One region of the Arthrobacter sp. BG5 genome, then DNA from elsewhere that is predicted to be linked to it. Evidence: predicted binding sites of a transcription regulator. Region 1 holds the regulator's gene; each other region holds the start of a gene.
The links. Region 1 encodes LexA, which represses DNA repair genes until DNA is damaged. Its sites were predicted from a motif close to TCGAACANNTGTTCGA; they were not measured.

Region 2: a site for LexA is predicted at 6,279-6,294, ahead of AC1MBE_RS00375 (LexA family protein). Genes of this name have one in related genera too.
Region 3: a site for LexA is predicted at 1,892-1,907, ahead of AC1MBE_RS09235 (shikimate dehydrogenase). Genes of this name have one in related genera too.

Annotation. Positions count from the first base shown of each region.
Region 1 is NZ_CM155268.1:3,451,914-3,459,386, reverse strand. It holds gene AC1MBE_RS15855 (SseB family protein) at 1-238, opposite strand, end outside; gene priA (bifunctional 1-(5-phosphoribosyl)-5-((5-phosphoribosylamino)methylideneamino)imidazole-4-carboxamide isomerase/phosphoribosylanthranilate isomerase PriA) at 252-998, opposite strand; gene AC1MBE_RS15845 (hypothetical protein) at 1,077-1,235, opposite strand; gene hisH (imidazole glycerol phosphate synthase subunit HisH) at 1,236-1,994, opposite strand; gene hisB (imidazoleglycerol-phosphate dehydratase HisB) at 1,991-2,611, opposite strand; gene AC1MBE_RS15830 (histidinol-phosphate transaminase) at 2,680-3,798, opposite strand; gene AC1MBE_RS15825 (LysM peptidoglycan-binding domain-containing protein) at 3,890-4,282, opposite strand; gene lexA (transcriptional repressor LexA) at 4,672-5,421, shown strand; gene AC1MBE_RS15815 (ATP-dependent DNA helicase) at 5,661-7,473, opposite strand, start outside.
Region 2 is NZ_CM155268.1:74,781-82,253, reverse strand. It holds gene AC1MBE_RS00410 (AAA family ATPase) at 1-792, shown strand, start outside; gene AC1MBE_RS00405 (vWA domain-containing protein) at 785-2,101, shown strand; gene AC1MBE_RS00400 (SRPBCC family protein) at 2,101-2,847, shown strand; gene AC1MBE_RS00395 (XdhC family protein) at 2,857-4,002, shown strand; gene AC1MBE_RS00390 (L-threonylcarbamoyladenylate synthase) at 4,039-4,659, shown strand; gene AC1MBE_RS00385 (GNAT family N-acetyltransferase) at 4,692-5,210, shown strand; gene AC1MBE_RS00380 (EAL domain-containing protein) at 5,459-6,181, shown strand; gene AC1MBE_RS00375 (LexA family protein) at 6,308-6,739, shown strand; gene AC1MBE_RS00370 (Y-family DNA polymerase) at 6,732-7,473, shown strand, end outside.
Region 3 is NZ_CM155268.1:2,001,194-2,008,666, forward strand. It holds gene AC1MBE_RS09230 (TIM barrel protein) at 1-919, opposite strand, end outside; gene AC1MBE_RS09235 (shikimate dehydrogenase) at 919-1,800, opposite strand; gene AC1MBE_RS09240 (IclR family transcriptional regulator) at 1,962-2,837, opposite strand; gene AC1MBE_RS09245 (MFS transporter) at 3,064-4,383, shown strand; gene AC1MBE_RS09250 (ATP-dependent DNA ligase) at 4,525-5,601, opposite strand; gene AC1MBE_RS09255 (TIGR03885 family FMN-dependent LLM class oxidoreductase) at 5,718-6,704, shown strand; gene AC1MBE_RS09260 (alpha-amylase family protein) at 6,701-7,473, shown strand, end outside.

The DNA.
Region 1 (7,473 bases):
ACGCGACCACGGCTGCCTCGTCGGCTTCACCGGACGCGAGGCCCGCCAGCGCGGCGAGGTAGCCGGCGTCGGCCGCGCCGTCGTCGTCCTCGAAGTTGTGGATTCTGGCGTCCTCACCGCTGAGGCTGCGCCCGGCCCAGGGCTGCCCCGCGGAGTCCGTCGCGCCGCCGGCGCCGGCGAGGGCGGCAGCGATGTGGCCGGGCAGGGGGCGCCCGCCGGGCTCGGTGGTGTGTTCCATGGCCGGGACGTGCTTAGCGGCGGCCGGCGACGTCGAGGGCTTCGGGCAGCGTGAAGTTGCCGTTGTAGAGGGCCTTGCCGACGATGGCGCCCTCGACGCCTAGCGGCACGAGGGAGCGCAGGACTTTGAGGTCTTCGAGGCTGGAGATGCCGCCGGAGGCCACGACGGGCTTGCCGGTCTTTTCCACCATCTGGCGCAGCAGCTCGACGTTCGGGCCCTGCAGCGTGCCGTCCTTGGTGACGTCGGTGACGACGTAGCGGGCGCAGCCGGCTTCCTCGAGGCGGCCCAGGACGTCCCAGAGGTCGCCGCCTTCCTTGGTCCAGCCGCGGCCGGCGAGGGTGGTGCCGCGGACGTCGAGGCCGACGGCGATCTTGTCACCGAAGCGCTCGATCACCCGGTGCGTCCACTCGGGGTTCTCCAGCGCCGCGGTGCCCAGGTTCACCCGGGCGACGCCAAGGTCCAGGGCCTTTTCCAGGGAATCGTCGTCGCGCAGCCCGCCGGAGAGTTCGACCTTGATGTCCAGCCGGCCGACGACCTCGCGCAGCAGTTCGGCGTTGGACCCGCGGCCGAAGGCGGCGTCGAGGTCGACGAGGTGGACCCATTCGGCACCCTGTTCCTGCCAGTTCAGCGCGGCTTCCAGCGGCGTGCCGTAGCTGGTTTCGCTGCCTGCCTCGCCCTGGACCAGGCGCACGGCCTGGCCGTTGACGACGTCGACGGCGGGGAGCAGCTCGAGTACCGGCAGCGGGGTTTCGGTGGTCATCGGAAGGTCCTCACGGTGTTGGGGCGGCGGGTCGGGGAAAGGGTGCGCGTTTTGCGGGCGGTCAGTTGCACGGCAGGGTCAGTTCCCCGGCAGGGTCAAGAGGTAGGCGGCCAGCAGGGCCATGCCGGCCAGGACGTAGAACACGACCTGCACCCACAGCGGGCTTTTTTGCTGCCGGAACGACAGGGCGCCGCCAACCAGCAGGCCGGCGAGGCCCATCAGCACTATGGACCACATCTAGTCGGTCTGTTCCGGTAGGGCGGCCTGGTCGGTACCGGCTTTGCCGCCGCCGCGGAGGCTGTCCACCCAGTTGCGGAGCAGGCGCGCACCGGCGTCGCCGGACTTTTCCGGGTGGAACTGGGTGGCGCACAGCGGGCCGTTTTCGACCGCGGCGATGAACGGGGCGCCGTGCTCGGACCAGGTTACGAGCGGGGCGGCCATCCGCGGCTGGACCACGTCGAAGTCCCAGTGCTGGACGCCGTAGGAGTGCACGAAGTAGAAGCGTTCGTTTTCGACGCCGGCGAAGAGCCGGGAGCCCTCCGGCACGGTGACCGTGTTCCAGCCCATGTGCGGCACGACCTCGGCCGGCAGGAGCTCGACCTTGCCCGGCCACTCCCCCATACCCTCGGCCACGGTGCCGTGTTCCACGCCGGCTTCGAACAGGACCTGCAATCCGACGCAGATTGCGAGCACGGGCCGGCCGCCGGCAACGCGGCGGCCGATCATGCGGACGGCGTCGACGGCCTTGAGCTCGTTCATGACGGTTTCGAAGGCACCGACGCCGGGAACGACAAGCCCGTCCGCGTTGAGCACATCCTCGGGCTTGGAGCTGAGGATGACCTCGGCCCCGGCGCGTTCGAGGGCGCGGACGGCGGAGCGGACGTTGCCGGAACCGTAGTCGAGCACGGTGACGGTGGGCTTGCCCTCGGGCGAGACCGGCTTCCTGGCGGCGTCCGGGTTGATGATGGCCCCGTCCCGGAGCACCTTGCCGGTCACAGCGCGCCCTTGGTGGAGGGGATGCCCTCGACCCGCGGGTCCGGCTCCACGGCGGCGCGCAGTGCGCGGGCGAAGGCCTTGAACTGAGCCTCGACGATGTGGTGCGGGTCCCGGCCGGCAGTGACGTTCATGTGGAGGCAGATCCCGGCGTGCAGGGTGATCGCCTCGAAGACATGCCGGGTCAGGGAGCCGGTGAAGTGACCGCCGATGAGGTGGTACTCCTGACCGGCCGGTTCGCCGGTGTGCACCAGGTAGGGACGGCCGGAAACGTCGACGACGGCCTGGGCCAGCGCCTCGTCGAGCGGCACCGTGGCCTCGCCGAAGCGGCGGATGCCGGCCTTGTTGCCCAACGCCGTGCGAAGGACCTCGCCGAAGGTAATCGCGACGTCTTCCACGGTGTGGTGGACGTCGATGTGGATGTCGCCGGTGGCCTTGACCGTCATGTCGATCAGGGAGTGCTTGCTCAGCGCGGTCAGCATGTGGTCGTAGAACGGCACGGAGGTGCTGATGTCCGAGACGCCGGTGCCGTCCAGGTTGATCTCGACCAGGACGGAGGATTCACTGGTGGTCCGCTCCAGGCGTGCGGTCCGGGCAGCGGCTGATCCGGTGTTGCTCATGTGGGATGTCCTTTGGATGAGGCGGGCGCCCGGCGAACGGGACGGTGTGCGTGGGTCCTGGCTTAAGTCTAGGCGGACTGCACTTCGTGGCCGGCCAGGATCCGTTCGAGGGCTTCCAGAAACGCTGTGGTTTCCGTCTCAGTTCCGGCGGTCACGCGCAGGTGGCCGGGGATGCCGACGTCGCGGATGAGCACGCCGGCGTCCAACAGCCCTTGCCAGGTCTCGTGCGGGTTCTCGAGGCCGCCAAAGAAGACGTAGTTCGAATCGGAGGCGGCGGGCTTGAGGCCCATCCGGGTCAGCTCCGTCACGATCCGGTCGCGCTGGCGCTTGATGTCCTCGACGTCGGCCATCAGCGCCACCCGGTGGCGCAGGGCGGCCAGCGCCGTCGCCTGGGTGATTGCGGAGAGGTGGTACGGCAGCCGGACCAGGCGCAGCGCGTCGGTGACCTCCGGGGCCGCCGCCATGTAGCCGAGCCGGGCCCCGGCCAAGGCGAAGGCCTTGCTCATGGTGCGCGAGACGATGAGCCGCTCGCGGCCCGGCAGCAGGGTCAGGGCGCTGGGCGTGCCATCGTGGGCGAACTCGTGGTACGCCTCGTCGACGATCACGATTGTCTGGCTGGCTTCGCCGGCTTCGTAGACGGCCTCGACGACGTCGAGACCCAGGCCGGTGCCGGTGGGGTTGTTCGGTGAGCAGAGGAAAACGACGTTGGGCTTCAGCTCCCGGACCTGGCGGGCTGCCGATTCGGCGCTGAGCCCGTAGTCCTCGGCGCGGACCCCGACGATGTATTCGGTGTCCGTACCGGCGGCGAGCAGGGGGTACATCGAGTACGTGGGAGGGAAGCCGAGCGCGGTGCGGCCCGGGCCGCCGAAGGCCTGGAGGATTTGCTGCAGGACTTCGTTCGAGCCGTTGGCTGCCCAGATGTTGCCGGCGTCCAGGCCGTGGCCGAGGTATTCGGCGAGGGCTTCGCGCAGTTCGGTGAACTCGCGGTCCGGGTATCGGTTCAGTCCGGCGGCGGCCTCCGTCACGGCCTCGGCGATGGCCGCGCGGACGTCGGCCGGGACGCCATGGGTGTTCTCGTTGACGTTCAGCAGGATGGGGACATCCAACTGGGGCGCACCGTAGGGGCGCAGTCCGCGCAGATTGGTCCGGAGGGGCAGTCGGTTGAGGCGCTCTAGCTGGTCAGTCACCTGCCCAGTTTAAGTGAGACCGGCCCCGGCCCCGAAACTGTGACCGCCCGGGGCCCGCCGGGGCGGCCGACGGCGGCCTTGGCGGGGTGGTCTATTTGGCGGGTACGTAGAGCTGCTGGCCGGGGATGACCCGCGCGGCTTCGAGGTTGTTCAGCTGCACGATGTCGGCAACAACGTCGCGGGGGTCCCGCTCCGGGGCGACCTCACCGGCGATGGCCCAGAGCGACTCCCCCGGCTGGACCGTCACCGTGACGGTCGGTGTGAGCGAGAGCTCCGCGGCCGAGTCGGCGGCCTTGGCCGGGGCGTTCAGGAACCCGGCCAGGGAGAGGACCAGGGCGGCCAGCAGGATCAGCGGCAGGCCGAAGAAGACGAAGCGTCCGCGGCGAGTCAGCCTCAGCGGAGCCTGCCGGGAGGCAGCAGCGGGCGCCGCCTCCTGAGCGGGAGCGGAAACGGACGAACCGGAAATAGCGCTTACTGCTGACATGAGCTGAGCCCTCCTGGACTTATCTGTGCCGCCCGGCGTACTCCACGTACCTGCCGCCAACCGGCCGAACCATCGAACGCATTACCTTCGATCGCGAACCCTCGAACACCAAACTTCGAACACACCGCCGAACCCTAAGAGCCAGCAAGGCTTCGAAACTTCGAACACATATTCGAACTTCGCTGCTTCTGTTTTAGCACTTATGAACGAACATTGTCGAGACTCGCTAGAACAAATGTTTGAAAAACCCTGGCGGCTGCCCTACTTTTGAATCACAGGACAACCACTTGGGTTGGTCAGCAACAGTTGATCAGCGGGGTCTGACATTGTTCGGACCGAACGGTCCCGGCAGCCACGGCAGCCGGGCGGAATGGAAAGGCATGGCGAACATGGCAGCACAAGCCGCCGGCGGGAGGGCCGCTCAGCGGAGCCCCCAGACCGGCCGGGCGCCGAAGAGCCTTACCGTCCGTCAGAAGAAGATCCTGGAGACCATCCAGCGTTCCGTGACAGACAACGGCTACCCGCCCTCCATGCGCGAGATCGGCGACACCGTCGGGCTGGCCAGCCTGTCCAGCGTCACCCACCAGCTCTCGCAGCTGGAAAAGCTCGGCTACCTGCGGCGTGACCCCAAACGTCCCCGCGCCATGGAAGTGCTGATGCCGCTGACCCTGGACGAGGGTGCCACCACGATCTCCGGTGTGGAGAAGTCCAGCGGCCTGCGCGCCGTCGGCGGCCAGGCTGTCGCCGAGCTCGCCAGCGCCACGGACACCGCGATGGTCCCGTTCGTCGGCCGCATCGCCGCCGGCGGCCCGATCCTGGCCGACCAGGTGGTGGAGGACGTGATGCCTCTGCCGCGCCAGCTGGTGGGCCACGGTGAACTGTTTATGCTCCGGGTGGCCGGTGATTCAATGATCGACGCCGCCATCTGCGACGGCGACTGGGTCGTCGTCCGGCGTCAGAACGATGCCGTCAACGGCGACATCGTTGCCGCATTGCTCGATGACGAGGCCACGGTCAAGACGTTCCGCCAGCGCGACGGCCACACCTGGCTGCTCCCGCAAAACACCCAGTACGAGCCGATCCTCGGCGACCATGCCGTCATTATGGGCAAGGTCGTCTCGGTGCTGCGCTCCCTGTAGCCTCCCCCGCCGGCTTCCCGGCCACACCACCCCTGCCAGCCACACCCCACCGGCAGCGCCAAAGGCCCCGTCCGAGGTTCCGGATGGGGCCTCCGTGCGTTCCCGCCCGGTTGTCGGCAGCACGACGGCGTGCGGGGCCGCCGCAGCCGCGGAAACCCGGCTCTGCCGGCCCCGGGGCTCACAAGAACCGGGCGGGAACGCCAGCGCGGCCCATTGGTACCCCCGCCGGCCCTTCCCGCCTACTTGGCGGGTTGCTGGGCCTGTTGCTTGGCCGGGGTTTCTTTGCCGAGGCGTTCGAGGGCTGCCAGCGCCACCGACGGGTCGGTGGTGGGCCAGAACGGCGGCAGCGCGGCCCGGAGGAACGCGCCGTACCGTTCGGTGGACAGCCGGGAATCGAGGACCGCCACCACGCCCTTGTCCGACGTCGAGCGGATCAGGCGTCCGGCTCCCTGGGCGAGGCGGATCGCTGCGTGCGTCGCCGAGACGCTCATAAAGCCGTTGCCGCCGGCTTGGGCCACCGCCCGGGAGCGGGCCGTCATCAGCGGGTCATCGGGCCGCGGGAACGGGATCCGGTCGATCACGACGAGGCGGCAGGAGTTCCCTGGCACGTCGACGCCCTGCCAGAGCGACATGGTGCCGAAGAGGCAGGTGTCCGGCTCGTCGGCGAACTGCTTCACCAGCGCGGTCATGGTCGATTCACCCTGGCAGAGAATGCTCATCCCCAGCCGGGGCCGCATCGCCTCGGCCGCCTCTTCGGCGGCGCGCCGCGACGAGAAGAGGCAGAGGGCGCCGCCGCCGGAGGCGCGGATCAGCTTCTCGAGCTCGTCGAGGGCTTCCGGCGAGGTCCCCCGGCCCGGCTTGGGCAGGTGCTTGGCAACGTAGAGGATGCCTTGTTTGGGATATTCGAAGGGGGATCCGACGTCGACGCCGGTCCAGCTGGGTGCGCCGGGACCCACCAGGCCGAGGCCTCCCGCCGCCGGCTCGAAGGCCGAACCGATCGCCAGGGTTGCCGACGTCAGGACGACGGTGTGGTCGGCGAACAGTCCCTCGCGCAGCCGGCCGGCGACGCTGAGCGGAGCAACGTTGATCAGGGCAGGCGCGGAGTCGTCAGGCTGCGAGTAGCCCTGCTGCGGATCGAAGCTGCTATTGCGGGAGAACCAGACCACTTCCCGGTTCTCCTTGGCGGCCAGGAGCCGTTCGCAGAGCTCCAGGATCACCATCAGCCGGGAGCGCGCGAGCTGCCGGCCACCGTCGGCCGTGTTGGCGCTGTCGCCCTTGGAGTCCGAAAGCGCGGCGCGGCAGGCGTCGCGGAGCTGGTCTACGCAGTCGAGCTGTTCGCTGTTCAATCCGTTGGGCATCAGCCCGCTGGGGACGCCTTCAATGGCGAGCTCGAGGTTGGACGCGGCGTTGTTTAGCGCATCCACGGTGATCCCGGTGTGCTTGCGGGCGCCCGAGGCGGCGGCGTGCACCATGGCGACGGACAGCTGGCCGGAGACGGCGCCCGTGACCCGGTCCTGGAGTTCGTGCGCCTCGTCGACCACCACCACGTCGTATTCGGGCAGCACGGCGAGGCCCTCGAAGGCGCTGACGGCCAGCATGGCGTGGTTGGTGACCACCACGTCGGCGTCGGCGGCGTTTTGCCGGGCCAGTTCGCTGAAGCATTCGGCGGCGAGCGGGCACTTCTGCGCCCCCAGGCACTCCATCGAGGTGACGGAGACCTGCCGCCAGGCGCGGTCGGTCACGCCGGGCAGCAGCTCGTCGCGGTCCCCGGTCTGGGTGTCCTCGGCCCACTCGCGAAGCCGGACGACCTCCTTGCCGAGCTGCGAGGACGGACCACCCACCGCGGCGGCGAAGTGCGGCACGGAGGTGTCTTCGCCGAGGGAGAACAACTGGCCCTCGGACGGTTCCTCGGAGGGGAAACCGCCTTCGAGTTTGTGCCGGCAGACATAGTTGGAGCGGCCCTTGACCAGCGCCACCTTCACCGGCCGCTCCAAGGCCGGGGTGATGGTCTTGAGCAGCCGGGGCAGGTCCCTGCCGACAATCTGGGTCTGC
Region 2 (7,473 bases), 360 kb from region 1:
GCGGTGCGGCTGCCGCAGCCCATCCTGCTCGAAGGCGAGGCCGGAGTCGGCAAAACCGAGGCCGCCAAGACACTGGCGGAGCTGCTCGACACCCCGCTGTACCGGCTGCAGTGCTACGAGGGGATCGACGCCGGCGAAGCGCTTTACGAGTGGAACCACCAGCGCCAGCTGTTGGGGATCCGGTTGGCCGAGGCGCGCGACGCCGACGTCAGCGAGGCCGAGCTGTTCGGCCCCCAGTACCTGCTGCGCCGGCCGCTGCTGCAGGCCATTGAACACCCGGGGCCGCGGCCGGCTGTGCTGTTGCTGGACGAGATCGACCGGGCCGACGCCGAGTTTGAGGCGTTCACCTTTGAGCTGCTCGCCGAGGCCTCGGTCACCATCCCGGAGCTGGGCACCATCCGCGCCACGCATCCTCCGATCGTCGTGCTGACCTCCAACCGCACCCGGGACCTGCACGACGCGCTGACCCGGCGTTGCCTCTACCACTGGATCGACTATCCCGGGCCAGCCCGGATCGCCGAGATTGTGCGCCGCCGGGTGCCCGCCAGCAGCGGCCCGCTGGCGCTGCAGGCCGCCGCGGTGATCACGCGGCTGAGGACGCTGGATCTGGCGAAGCCGCCGGGGATTTCCGAGGCCATCGACTGGGTGTCCGCGCTCGCGGTGCTGGGCATCGAGCGGATCGACGCCGCGACGGCCGAACAGACCTGGGGTTCGATCGTGAAGAACCGCGACGACCTGGAGCTGGTGGGCTCCCGCGGGGCAGCCTGGCTCGTGGACGGCACCAATGACTGAACCGATCCAGCCCTCGCGGCCCTCTCCCCCGGCTGCCGGGCCGCCGTTCGTCGAGGCTGCAAACCTGGCCGCGGCCTTCATCACGGCCCTGCGCGGCGCGGGCGTCACTTGCTCGCCGGACCGGGCGGCCCGGCTGGCGGTGGCGCTGCGGCTGGTCCCGCCGACGTCCCTGGAACGGCTCTACTGGACTCTGCGGGTGGTGCTGGTCTCCGGCCGTGAGCAATTGCCCGAGTTCGACGCCGTGTTTGGCGCCGTCTTCCGGGGCCGCTTCGATCCCGCCGCCGCGCTGGACCGCCACGCCGGCGAACCCGTACCTGTCCCGGCAGCCCCGCCCCCGGCGGACGGATCCCGCACCCGGGCCGCCGATGACAACGGACGCGCGACCGCGCCAGGCAGCACAGCCCTGCGGCCGCCCGCGCTGACCGCCGGTACCGACGACGCCGGGGACCGGCCCGGTCCCGGGCGGGAGGCCGTCCTTGCGATGGCATCAACGGAAGAACACCTGCACGGGATGAACTTTGCCGACCTCACCGAGGCGGAAGCTGCCGAGATCCGCCGCCTGGCCGGCCGGATCCTGCTGGCAACCCCCGTGCGCCTGAGCCGGCGCACGCGCAAGTCGCCGCACAGCAGCGCACGTTTGGACATCCGGGCTACCGTGCGGGCGGCCCGCCGCTCCGGCTATGACTCCCCCAGGCTCCTGTACGCCCGGCGCCGCGAGCAAAGGCGCAAGCTGGTGCTGCTCTGCGACGTCTCCGGCTCGATGGAACCGTACTCCCGGATCTTCCTGGCGCTGCTGCAGGGCGCCGTCGCGAAGGCCGGGGCGGAGGCCTTTGTCTTCTCCACCAGGCTGACGCGCCTGACCCGGCAGCTGGCCCAACGCGACCCGGACCTGGCACTTGCGCAGGCGGCCGCCACCGCACCCGACTGGGCCAGCGGTACCAGGATCGCCGAGAGCCTCCGGCGATTCGTGGACGAACACGGCCGCCGCGGACTGGCCCGGGGAGCCGTGGTGGTGCTCTTTTCCGACGGCTGGGCACAGGAGGATCCGGCGCAGGTCGCGGCCCAGATGGCCCGGCTGCGCAGGCTCGCGCACCGGGTGGTCTGGGTGAACCCGCGGAAGGCAGCGCCGCACTATCAGCCGCTGGCCGGCGGGATCGCCGCCGCGCTCCCCTACTGCGACGCGTTCGTCAGCGGACACAGCTACACGGCCTTGGCGGAGTTGGCGACGGCAATCCGCGGCGACGGCCCGGCCGAGCCGGGAGGACACACAGTTGGAAGACAAGTGATCGCAAGTCAAGGGAGCAGCTAATGCAGATTGACAGCAGTTTCTCGGTGGTCGCACCGATCGGCAAGGTCTGGGACACGCTGATGGATTTCGAACGGGTGGCAGGCTGCCTCCCGGGCGCCCAGATCCTGAACAAACTCTCCGATGACGCCTACCAGGTGGGCATGACGGTGAAGCTGGGCCCGGTAAACATGCAGTACCGGGGCCTGCTCAATGTCCTGGAGCGGAACGCCGCCGAGCACCGGGCCGTGCTGGGCGGCAAGGCACAGGAAACCCGTGGCCAGGGCACCGCCGAAGCTACGGTGACGCTGGCGCTGACCGAAGAAGGGACCACAACGCACGGGACAGTCAGTGCCGATCTGGCGCTCTCCGGCAAGGCCGCGGCGATGGGCAAGAGCGTGATCGGCAGCGTCACCGAACAGATGATGGGGCTCTTCGCCGGCAACCTGCAGACCATGCTGGCCGAACAGGAGCCAGTAACCGCCGCCGCGGCCCCCACGCCGGCCGAACAGGTGCCGGCCGCGGCTTCCTCGCCGGCCGCCCCCACCGCTCCCACCCCTGCGGGCCCCGGCACGCCGCCCACGCCGACGGCGCCGCCCGCGCCGCCGTCGGGCAGCCTGGACGCCTTTAGCCTCGCCAAGGGCATCGCCGCCGGCCAGCTCTCCAGCCCCGGCAAGGCCCTCGGCCTGCTCGCGGCGGTCGCCTGCCTGGCTTACTGGGCCGGACGCCGGTCGGCGTTCCGGATGCTCAGGCTCTGCGGACGGCTTTAGGAGCACTCCATGCGGGACGTGCTGGCAGCCATGATGCCGGACTGGCGGCAGGGCAGAACCGCGGGACTGGCCACGGTCGTGAACACGTTCAGGTCCGCCCCCCGGCTTCCCGGCGCGTCGATGCTGGTCACCGCCGGCGGCGCCGCCGTCGGATCGGTCTCCGGCGGCTGCGTCGAGGGCGCCGTGTACGAGCTGGCCACCCAGGTCAAGGACGACGGCGTCCCGGTGCTGGTGCGCTACGGGATCAACGACGACGACGCGTTCGCCGTCGGCCTCACCTGCGGCGGCATTATCGACATCTTCGTGGAGCCGGTCTCGCAGCAGCGCTTCGCGGAGCTCGACGGCGTGCGGCAGGATGTCGAGGACGAAAAACGGGTGGGGGTTGCCACTGTGATCGAGCATCCGGACAGTAACTGGCTGGGGCGGCACTTGGTAGTGCGGCCGGGCGGCTTCGAGGGCAACCTGGGCTCCGAGCGTGCCGACCTCGCCGTCGGCGACGACTGCCAGGGTTACCTGGCCGCGGGCCGGACGGGCATCCTGACCTACGGTGCGGACGGTGAGCGGCTGGACAGCGGGATGCGGATCTTTTTCACCAGCTACGCCCCGCCGCCGCGGATGCTCGTTTTCGGGGCAATCGACTTCGCTTCCGCACTCGCGCGGCTCGGGACGTTCCTGGGCTACCGGGTGACGGTCTGCGACGCCCGTGCCGTCTTCGCCACTCCGGCCAGGTTTCCCGAGGCTGCCGAGGTGGTCAACGAATGGCCGCACCGCTACCTGGCCGGGCAGCAGGAGCGGGGGCTGGTCGACGAACGGACCGTCATCTGCGTCCTCACGCACGATCCGAAGTTCGACATTCCGTTGCTGGCGGTGGCCCTGCGCGGCAGCCCGGTGGCGTTTATCGGGGCGATGGGTTCGCGGCGCACCCACGAGGACCGGCTCCGACGGCTGCGCGAGGCGGGCCTGGGCGGGGCCGAACTATCCCGGCTGCACAGCCCCGTGGGCCTGGACCTCGGCGCCCGGACCCCTGAGGAAACCGCGGTATCCATCGCCGCGGAAATCATCGCCACGCAGTGGAGCGGCAGCGGCGAGCCGCTGCGGCAGCTGGACGAACGGATCCACCACGACGAGCAGCATTACGGGCAGCAGCAGGCCTAGCGGCGGGACGCCCGGAGTCGGGCGTAAGCTCGTGCCATGGCGAGATATTTCGATGTGCACCCCGACAACCCGCAGCCGCGATCCATCACGCAGGTGGTGGACATGGTGAAGTCCGGCGGCCTGATCGCCTATCCGACCGATTCCTGTTACGCGCTCGGCGCGCAGCTGGGGAACCGGGACGCGCTGGACCGGATCCGCGCCATCCGGCACCTCGATGACAAGCACCACTTCACGCTGGTCTGCAAGGACTTCGCCCAGCTCGGGCAGTTTGTCCAGATCGACAACGACGTTTTCCGCAGCATCAAAGCTGTGACGCCGGGCAGCTACACGTTCATCCTGCCGGCCACCAAGGAGGTGCCGAAGCGGCTGCTGCACCCCAAGAAGAAGACGGTCGGCGTGCGCATCCCGGACAACAAGGTGGTGCAGGCGCTGCTGGCCGAACTCGGCGAGCCGCTGCTCTCCAGCACGCTGCTGCTTCCGGACGAGGAGGAGCCGCTGACCCAGGGCTGGGAAATCAAGGAACGGCTGGACCATGTGGTGGACGCTGTGATTGATTCCGGCGACTGCGGGGCGGAGCCGACGACGGTCATTGACTTCTCCAGCGGCGTCGCCGAGGTTGTCCGCCACGGCATGGGCGACCCGTCGCGGTTTGAATAGTCCGGCGACCGCCCTTGGGATACGATCCGGTGATGCCTCGCCTCACCGTGCCTGACGTCAGCTTCCACGCCTCCTGGCTGAAAGGTTCCGCCGAATTTGAGGGCGCGCGCCGGGACGGCGGGGGCGCGGAGGACTGGCCTCTGGAAGAACTCCGGGACGCCGGGGCGTTCCGTCGTTTTGTCGATGTCCTCCACAAGGACGCTCTGCCGGACACCGAGCGGAAACCGGGTTACGTGCCCTGCACGTATTTGTGGATCGTGGAGGGTGACACGTTCCTGGGCTCACTTGCCATCAGGCACGAACTCAACGATTTCCTGCTCAATCAGGGCGGGCACATCGGCTACAGCGTGCGACCCTCCGCCAGGCGCCGCGGCCATGCGGCGAAAGCGCTGGCTGACGCCCTGCCGATAGCGCGGGGTCTGGGAATCCCGCGGGTCCTTCTCACCTGCGACGAGGACAACGCCGGTTCCCGGGCGACCATCGAAAAGAACGGCGGCGTCTACGAGGACACCCGCAAGGGCAAGCGGCGCTACTGGATCGATACCGTCTAACCTGAGGTACCCTGACAGCCCGCGAGCTCAGTGGCTGGCGGGAATAGGGATCTCGCGCCGTCAGGCAGCGTGGCACCCCGCGCACCAATTCTCTTTGCAAGGGTTGCGACACGGCGGTCCAGCCGGACCCGGTCGAACCCTCGACGGCGGCTCTCGTGTCCTACGGTAGACCTAAACCAGCGAGAGGGGACTCCCACATGGCCTGTGACGGCTGCAGCACATCTTCAAAACTTGACTTCGATTTCAGCATGGCCTTCCAGCCGATCTATGACGCCGCTGCCGACCGGGTGTGGGGCTACGAGGCGCTGGTCAGGGGTCTGTCGGGCGAGGGTGCTTACGAAGTTTTGTCAAAGGTGTCGCCGGAGCAGAAGTACCGCTTCGACCAGGACTGCCGCGTCAAGGCGATCGAGCTGTCATCGCGGCTGTTTCCGGCGGGTGAGGATTTGATGTTGTCGATCAACTTCATGCCGAACGCAGTCTACGAACCGGCCGCCTGCCTTCGTGCGACGCTGCTCGCAGCCAGGCGATGCAGTTTTCCGACGTCGTCGATCATGTTCGAGTTCACGGAAAATGAGGAGGTCTCGGACACCGCCCACCTTACGAACATCATCACCGAATACCGCAAGCATGGTTTCACCACCGCCATCGACGACTTCGGCGCCGGTCATGCGGGGCTGGGCCTCCTTGTCGATTTCCAGCCCGACCTGATGAAGATTGACATGAAGCTCATCCGCGGGATCGACACCAACCCGGCCCGCCAGGCCGTCGTCGCCGGCATCGTCGATATCGCCAGGGAGCTCGACATCACGGTGCTCGCAGAAGGCATCGAGACTGAGGCGGAGTTCCTGGAGCTGAAGGCAACCGGCATCCGGCTGTTCCAGGGATACTGGCTGGGGAAGCCCGCCTTCGAGAAGCTTCCCCAGATAAATGTGGACGCCAGGTCCGGTCCCGGCGTCACCGCTTTCGCCTAGCCGCAGCGGCGCCAGCCACCGGCCCCGGCAGAGGGCAGCGGCCACATGCAATTGGGCGACCACGGTCAAAAGTCAGTGCCGGGCGCTACACTTGAATTCGAACATATATTCGAAAAAGGGTGTGTTGTGGGCGTAATTATCGGGCCCCGCGTGATAGACGCGGGCTCTTCCCTCCTGTCGGTCCTCATCTCGCCGGTGCCGGTCGCTGCCGGCTATCCGTCGCCGGCGCAGGACTACTTTGACGGCCGGATCGACCTCAACGAGCACTTGATCAAGGACATCACCAGCACCTACGTCGTCCGGGTCTCAGGGGACTCCATGGAAGGCGCCGGCATCAGCGACGGGGATGAGTTGATCGTCAACCGGGCGCTCGAGCCGCGCGACGGGTGCGTCGTCGTCGCCGTCCTCGACGGCGAGCTCACCGTCAAGCGCCTCCGCGTCACCGCCTCCGGGGTGGTCCTGCAGGCAGACAACCCGCGCTATCCGGACATCCGGGTGCCCGCCCTGTCCGACCTCGTCATTTGGGGCGTCGTCACCCGGTGCCTCCACCATGTCTAGGCCCAGGCCCGAGCCGCGGCCCGGCGGCAGTATTGCCCTCGTGGACGTTAACTGCTTTTACGCCAGCGCCGAACGGGCATTCGACCCCTCACTGGAGGGCCGGCCGGTGGTGGTGCTGTCCAACAACGACGGCTGCGCCGTCACCCGCTCGCCGGAAGCGAAGGCCCTGGGCATCCCCCTCGGCGAGCCCTGGTTCAAGCTTGCCCCGCGGGCCAGGGAATGGGGGCTGGTCGCCAGGTCCAGCAACTACGAGCTCTACGGGGACATCAGCGCCCGGGTGATGGAACTCCTGGGCCGGTATTCGGCGTGGCTGGAGGTCTACAGCATCGACGAAGCCTTCCTTGGCGTCCGCGGCAGCCCGGAAGAACTGCTGCGGCGCGGGCAGGCCATGAAGACGTCGGTCCGCCGGAATGTCGGCGTTCCGGTGTGCGTCGGGATCGCCGGCACCAAGACCCTGGCAAAACTGGCGAACAAGTGGGCCAAGCACAACCCTGCGTTCGACGGCGTCTGCCACTGGGACGCCGTTCCCGCCGGGCGCCAGGAGCAACTGATGGCCGGTCTGTCCGTCATCGAGCTCTGGGGCGTCTCCACGCGGCTGACCAAACGCCTGAACGGGCTGGGGATCCGGAGCGTGCTTGACCTGGCCCGGGCGGACCCGGTCACCATCAGGGACCGCTTCTCGGTGGTGCTGATGCGCACGGTCCTGGAACTGCGGGGCACGCCGTGCATCCCGC
Region 3 (7,473 bases), 1.5 Mb from region 1:
GTTCGGCCACCCGCGGCAGCGTGGCCAGTTCCATCGGGTAGCGGCGGCGGCCGGCACCGCCCGCGGCGGCCTCGGCCGGCTGTGCCGCCGAGGGGTGTGCCTCCAGCCATTGGGCGCTTTGTTCCTCCAGCCAGATCAGCGAGCGCATGGCATCCACGGCGGTGCGTTCGACGTCGGACTGCCGGAAGACGTCGTTGAAGACCTCCAGCGAGACGGGGCCGGTGTAACCGGCGCGCACCACATGGCCCATGAACTTGGCGAGCTCGAACTGCCCCTCGCCCGGGAAGACCCGGTAGTGCCGGCTCCAGGACAGCACATCCATCGACAGCTTCGGCGCGTCCGCGACCTGGACGAAGAAGATCTTCTCCGGGTTGAACTGCTCGATCGGGGCGGTGTCCCAGTCCCGGGACAGGATGTGGAAGGAGTCCAGGCAGGTGCCCAGGTTCGGGTGGTCCACCAGTTCCACCAGGCGGTGGGCGTGTTCATAGTCGTTGACGTACCTGCCCCAGGCCAGGGCCTCGTAGGCGACCTTCACACCGTGGTCACCGGCGAGGGCGGCGAGCCGCGACAGCTGGCTCGCGCGGAGCTCGTCGTCGTCGATGCTGGCGGTGGCCACATTGGAGCAGACCAGGATGGTGTCCATGCCCAGCCGCGACATCAGCCGGAACTTGGCCTCCGCCCGGCGCAGGTTGGCCGCGAGCAGCTCCTCCGGCACGCTGTCGAAGTCGCGGAACGGCTGGTAGAGGTCGAGGCTGAGGCCCAGGTCCGCGGCCATCGCACGGATGTCTTCCGGGCTCAGGGACGAGGTCACGAGGTCCTGCTCGAAGATTTCGATCCCGTCGAAGCCGGCGACGGCGCAGGCCTGCATCTTCTCCTTCAGGGTGCCGGAGAGGCAGACGGTGGCGATTCCGGTGCGCATCAGGCGGCCACCTCCTCGGCGGCGACGAGCTCCAGGAAGTGGGCCCGCATCCGGTCCGCGTCGGCCTCGAGGCCGGTGAAGATCCGGAAGGCGTCGGCGGCCTGCCCCACGGCCATCCGACCGCCGTCGAGCACCTCGCAGCCCTTGGCCCGGGCTTCGCGGACCAGCTCGGTCTCGATCGGCCGGTAGACAATGTCCGCGACCCAGTGCCGGGACTCCACCAGGGACATGTCCAGCGGGACGCCCGGGTGGGCGGCCATGCCCACCGGCGTGCAGTGCACCAGCCCGTCGGCGAGCGGCATAAGCTCCGGCAGCTCCGCCGTCGTCCGGGCCGTGACCTGGCTGTCCGGGAAGAATCCGGCCAGCTCGCCCGCGCGGGCGGCGCAGCGGGCTGCGTCGGTGTCCACAAGGTCCAGCTGCCGCACCCCGGCGGTCAGCAGGGCGTAGGCGACGGCGGATCCCGCGCCGCCGGCGCCGAGCTGCACAACGCGGCCCAGCTTCGCACCGGGCAGGCCGGTGGCCAGGGCGGAAGCGAAGCCGGAGAAGTCGGTGTTGTGGCCGATAAAGCGGCCGTCCTGGATGGTCACCGTATTGACGGCACCGAGGCGCCGGGCGTCCGGTGAAATCTCGTGGAGGTGTTCGAGGACCAGCTGCTTGCAGGGGTGGGTGATGTTCAGTCCGTTGAAGCCGAGCCGGTGGGCGCCGGTCAGGAGTTCTCCGACGGCCTGGCCGGGGAGGCCCAGTTCGGTGAGGTCGATGGGGCGGTAAAGGTACCGGAGGCCCTGCACATCGCCTTCGCGTTCATGCATGGGGGGCGTGAGGGACGGCGTGACGCCATCGCCTACCAGGCCCACGAGGAAGGACTCTGCTCGATTGCTCATCCGTCTAGCTCCTTTGACAACGGCACTCGGCGGCCGCGACGTGGGCGGCGGGCCGGGTGGTAGGGATTACATTAGCGCAAGTGTTCACATATTGCACGGATGTTCTTATTGCGAACACAAAGTGGTGACTCGTAGTGTCGGACCGTAGGGATCCGCCCGTTTCAGCCCTGGGGAAGGCGGGCCGAGAGTTCGGCCGCGGCGGACTGGAGCAGCGGCACGAGGGCCACCAGGGCCTCCATGCTCATCCGGAAGACGGGGACCGCGGTGGCCAGCGAGGCGAAGGCGTGGCCCTGCGAATTGAAGACGGGAACCGCAACGGCGCGCATGCCCAGCTCGTTTTCCTCGTCCATGGTGGCGTAGCCGCGCTTCCGGACCAGCTCGATCTCGGCCCGGAAGGCGTCCCGGTCGGTGATGGAGAGGTCGGTTAGCGCTTCCAGCTCAAGGTCCTCCACCAGCTGCTGCCGGGTGGCGTCGTCGGCAAACGCGACGAGCGCCTTGCCCACGGAGGTGGTGTGCAGGGCGCCGAGGTGGCCCGGGTCTGACGTGACGCGGAAGGTCTGCGGACCGTCCACCTTGTTGACGGTGAGGTGATGCTTCCCGTCGCGGACCGAGAGGATGGTGGCCTCGCCGGTCTCCTCGGTGACGCGCCGCAGGATCGGGAGCGCGGTGCCGGCGAAGCCGTGGTGGTTGGAGACCCGCTGGCCGAGCTGGAAGACCCGCAGGCCCAGGTGGTAGCGGCGGCCGTCAGCCTCATAGTCGACAAAACCGTCCCTGGTCAGCGAGCCGAGCAGCCGGTAGGTGGTGCTGAAGGGCAGCTCCGCGCGGCGCGACAGCTCGGCGGCACTGGCCCCGCGGGGCTCGTCGCCCAGCAGCACCAGCAGCCCGAGGGCCTTGCCGACCATGTCGGTGCGCGAGTCCTCCTTGGCGGACTTGGCCGCCTTGGCGGACGTGGCCGGCTGGAGGGCCTCGTCCGGACCGGCGCCGTCGCCGGGGGTGCCGGCGGCGGGGGCCACCTCTGTGTCTTGGTTCACACTCATGGATCGATGTTCTCACATGATGAGAGCTATTGCTAGATCGTGATTATTTTTCTTGACAAGTGATGGCGCTCACAGCCATGCTTGCTACATCGCACAAGTAGCTCCCACCATGTGGCTACTAGTCCGGGTCTTTCCTCGGTCCACCGGCTGCCGCACACTTGAAGCCAGCGGCCGGCGAGACCTTCCCGATCCATCCGCGACAACGTCGTCACACCAAAGGAACACCATGAGCCAGACACTCCCGTCTACGACGCCGGGCACTGCCGCACCGGCCGGGACACCAAAGAAGGCAGCACTCGCCAGCTTCCTCGGCAGCGCCGTCGAGTACTACGACTTCTTCATTTTCGGTTCTGCCGCCGCGCTGATCTTCCCGAAGGTCTTCTTCCCGGACGCGGACGCCAACGCCGCCATCATGTCCTTCGCGACCTTCGGCTTCGCCTACGTGGCGCGGCCGGTCGGCGCCGTCATCCTGGGCCACTTCGGTGACCGGGTGGGCCGCCGCAAGGTCCTGATGTTCACCCTGCTGCTGATGGGCGCCTCCACCTTCGTGATCGGCTGCCTGCCGGACTTCAAGACCGTCGGCTGGTGGGCGCCCGCGCTGCTCGTCGTGGCCCGGCTCTGCCAGGGTCTTTCCGCCGCCGGCGAGCAGGCCGGCGCTTCGTCCATGACCCTGGAGCACGCGCCGGACAACCGCCGCTCGTTCTTCACCTCCTGGACACTGACCGGCACCCAGGGCGGCCAGATCCTTGCCGCGCTCGTCTTCATCCCCGTCCTGGCCCTGCCGGACGAGATCAAGTACGGCATCGGCTGGCGCATTCCGTTCTGGCTCAGCGCCGTCGTCGTGGTGGTTGCGTTCTTTATCCGCCGCACGCTGCACGAGCCGCCCGCCTTCGAGGAAGCCCAGAAGAGCGCCCAAATCTCCAAGCTCCCCGTCGCGGACCTGCTCAAGCACCACTGGCGCGACGTTCTGCGCGTGGTTGCTTGCGCCTTCATCGCCGCCGTCTCCACCGTGTTCGGGACCCTGGCCATCGCCTACGCCAAGAACGTCGCCAACGTGGACGGCACCGTCACCCTCTGGCTCGTGGTGGGCGCCAACCTGGTCGCCCTCGGCACCCAGCCGCTCTTCGGCAAGCTGGCCGACCGGATCGGCCGCAAGCCGGTCTTCATCTACGGCGCACTCTCCAGCGCGGTGCTGACCCCGGTGTTCCTGCTCAGCCTCGAATCCGGCAGCGTCCCGCTGATGTTCCTGGCCGCCATCGGCTTCTTCTCCTTCGGCTACGCGGCCTCCAACGCCGTCTGGCCTTCCTTCTACGCCGAAATGTTCAGCACCAAGGTCCGCTTCTCCGGACTGGCGATCGGCACCCAGCTCGGCTTCCTGATGGCGGGCTTCGCCCCGGCCATCGTTGCAGCCATGGGCGGCATCAAGCCCGGCGGCTGGGTCCAGATCACCATCTTCACCGGCATCATCTGCGTCATTGCCGCGGTCTCGGCACTGACCGCCAAGGAAACCTTCAAGGTTCCCACCAAGGAGCTCGGCCTGCGCTAAGGGTCCCCGACGCTCCAGCCCGGTTCTGCCTGGAAAAGCCCGGCGTGTTTCCGCAACACGCCGGGCTTTTCCGCGTGTCGGGGCGGACTCGGGCGGAAGAACCGGGCGGGAGCGTCGCGTGGAACGCTCGACGGCGGGAGTTCAGCCGCCGCCGGCGCCCAGCACGGCGGCCAGGTCGTAGCTGACCGGCTCCTCCAGCTGGGCGTACGTGCAGGAGGTCGGCTCCCGGTCCGGACGCCAGCGCACAAACTGCGTGGTGTGCCGGAAACGTTCGCCCTCCATGTGGTCATACTTCACTTCCACCACGCGCTCGGGCCGCAGCGGCGTGAAGCTCAGGTCCTTGCCCCCGCTCCAGCGGCTGCCCTCGGCGTTGCGCGGCGTCCGGGATCCTTCCTCCTGCCTGGCCCAGGCCCACGGGTGGTCCGCGAAGTCGGTGACGAGCGGCTGGAGTTCCTCGAACAGTTCCTTGCGGCGCTGCATCGGGAAGGCGCCCACCACGCCTACGTTGGCCAGCACGCCATCGTCGTCATACAGTCCCAGCAGCAGCGAACCGATCCGGTCCGGGCCGGAGGTGTGCACCCGGTAACCGGCAAGGACACAGTCGGCGGTGCGTTCGTGCTTGACCTTGAACATGGTGCGTTTGTCCGGCTGGTAGCTGGCGTCGAGTGCCTTGGCCACGATCCCGTCCAGGCCGGCGCCTTCAAACTGCCGGAACCACAGCCCCGCGGTGTCCCGGTCCCGGGTCGCGGCGGTCAGGTGCACCGGCGCCGAGCTGTCCGCGAGCGCCTGCTCCAGGGCCGCCCGGCGCTCCTGGAACGGCCGGCCGGTGAAATCCTCGTCGCCGAGGGCCAGCAGGTCGAAGGCGACAAAACTCGCGGGGGTCTGCTCGGCGAGCAGCCGGACCCGGCTCGCCGCGGGGTGGATTCGCTGCTGGAGCGCATCGAAGTCGAGGCGGTTCCCCGGCGCACCGACCAGGACGATCTCGCCGTCCAGCACGCAGCGCGGCGGCAGGTTTGCCTTCAGCGCCTCCACGAGCTCCGGGAAGTAGCGGGTCAGAGGTTTGCCGTTGCGGCTGCCGATCTCCACCTCGTCGCCGTCGCGGAAGATGATGGAGCGGAACCCGTCCCACTTGGGCTCGAAGCTCATGGCCCCCTCCGGCAGGGCGCTGACGGCCTTCGCCAGCATCGGCGCAATCGGGGGCATCAAGGGCAGTCGCATAAGGCCCATTCTGGCGCGGCCGGACGCCGACGTCGATCCCCCGGCCCGTCCGGCGCGCCGGGCCGCCGCCGGCCGGTTCCCTCGACAGACCCGCGGCCCGGCGGTAGACATTAACGATGGCTACCCTCGGATTTCACGCCTCGCACGAACAGATCAGCCCGGGCCGGCTGCTCAAGGACGTCCAGCTGGCGGAACAGGCGGGATTTGACGCCGCCATGTGCTCGGACCACATTGAGCCGTGGTCGGCCCGGCAGGGACACTCGGGATTCGCCTGGTCCTGGCTCGGCGCCGCCCTGGCCACCACGGGACTGCGCTTCGGCGTGGTGACGGCCCCGGGGCAGCGCTACCACCCGGCCATCATCGCGCACGCCTCCGCCACCCTGGCGGACATGTTCCCCGGCCGGTTCTGGATGGCTCCGGGCAGCGGGGAGAACATGAACGAACATGTGACCGGCGATCCGTGGCCGGCCAAGGAAACCCGCCAGCGCCGGCTGGAGGAGTGTGTGGACATCATCCGCCGCCTCCACAACGGCGAAGAGGTGACGCACCACGGGCTGGTCACCGTGGAACAGGCCCGGCTGTGGGACGTCCCGGAGATCAAGCCCCCGCTGATCGCGCCGGCGGTCAGCGTGGACACGGCCCGCCGCGGCGCTGCCTGGGCCGACGGCCTGGTGACCGTGAACCAGCCGCCCGGCAAGCTGCGGGACGTGCTGGCCGCCTACCGGGACGCCGGCGGGCGCGGGAAGGCCGTCCTGCAGGTCCACCTGTCCTGGGCTCCGACCGAGGAGGAAGCCCTCGCAATCGCCCTCGACCAATGGCGCAGCAACGTTTTCAGCCCGCCCATCCCCTGGGACCTCCCCGGCGCCGCGCACTTCGACGGCGTCAGCGCCGACGTCGGCCCGGACCAGGTGCGCAAGGTCGTCAACGTCTCGGCGGACACGGGGGAGCATGCCCAGTGGCTGGCCGAATACCTGGACCTCGGCTTCGACGAGCTCTACCTGCACTTCGTCGGCCAGGACCAGGCGCCGTTCATCGACGCCTTCGCCGAACGCGTGCTGCCCCAGCTGCGCTCCGGCAGCCGGACCCGGGAGGTGACCGCGTGAGGATCGCCGAAACCTCGGACCTGTGGTGGAAGAACGCCGTGATCTACTGCCTGGATCCGGAGACCTTCTTCGACAACGACGGCGACGGCACCGGGGATTTCTCCGGCCTCACCCAGCGCGTGGACTACCTGGCCGCCCTGGGAATCACGTGCATCTGGCTGATGCCGTTCTACCCGTCCCCGGACCGGGACGACGGGTACGACGTCACGGACATGTACGGGGTGGACCGCCGCCTGGGCACCCTCGGCGACGTGGTGGAATTCATCCGCACCGCCCACGACCGGGGCATCCGGGTGATCGCCGACTTCGTCATCAACCACACCTCGGACAAGCACCCGTGGTTTGTCGAAGCCCGTAAATCGGTGGACAACCCCTACCGGGACTACTACGTCTGGCGGAAGGACACCCCGCCGGACACCTCGGACCAGGTGGTGTTCCCGGGCGAGGAAACCGCCATCTGGACCCAGGACAAAGCCACCGGCGAGTGGTACCTGCACATGTTCGCCAAGCACCAGCCGGATCTGAACGTGATGAATCCGCAGGTCCGGGACGAGATCGCCAAGTCCATGGGCTTCTGGCTGCAACTGGGCCTGGACGGCTTCCGCCTGGACGCGGTGCCGTTTTTCCTCGAACTGCGGGGGGAACCAGAGGACAAGGCGGCCAGAACCGATCCGCACGATTACCTCAGCGCCCTGCGCAGCTTCCTGAACCGGCGGCACGGCAGCGCCGTGCTGCTCGGCGAGGTCAATCTGCCGTACAAGGAGCAGCT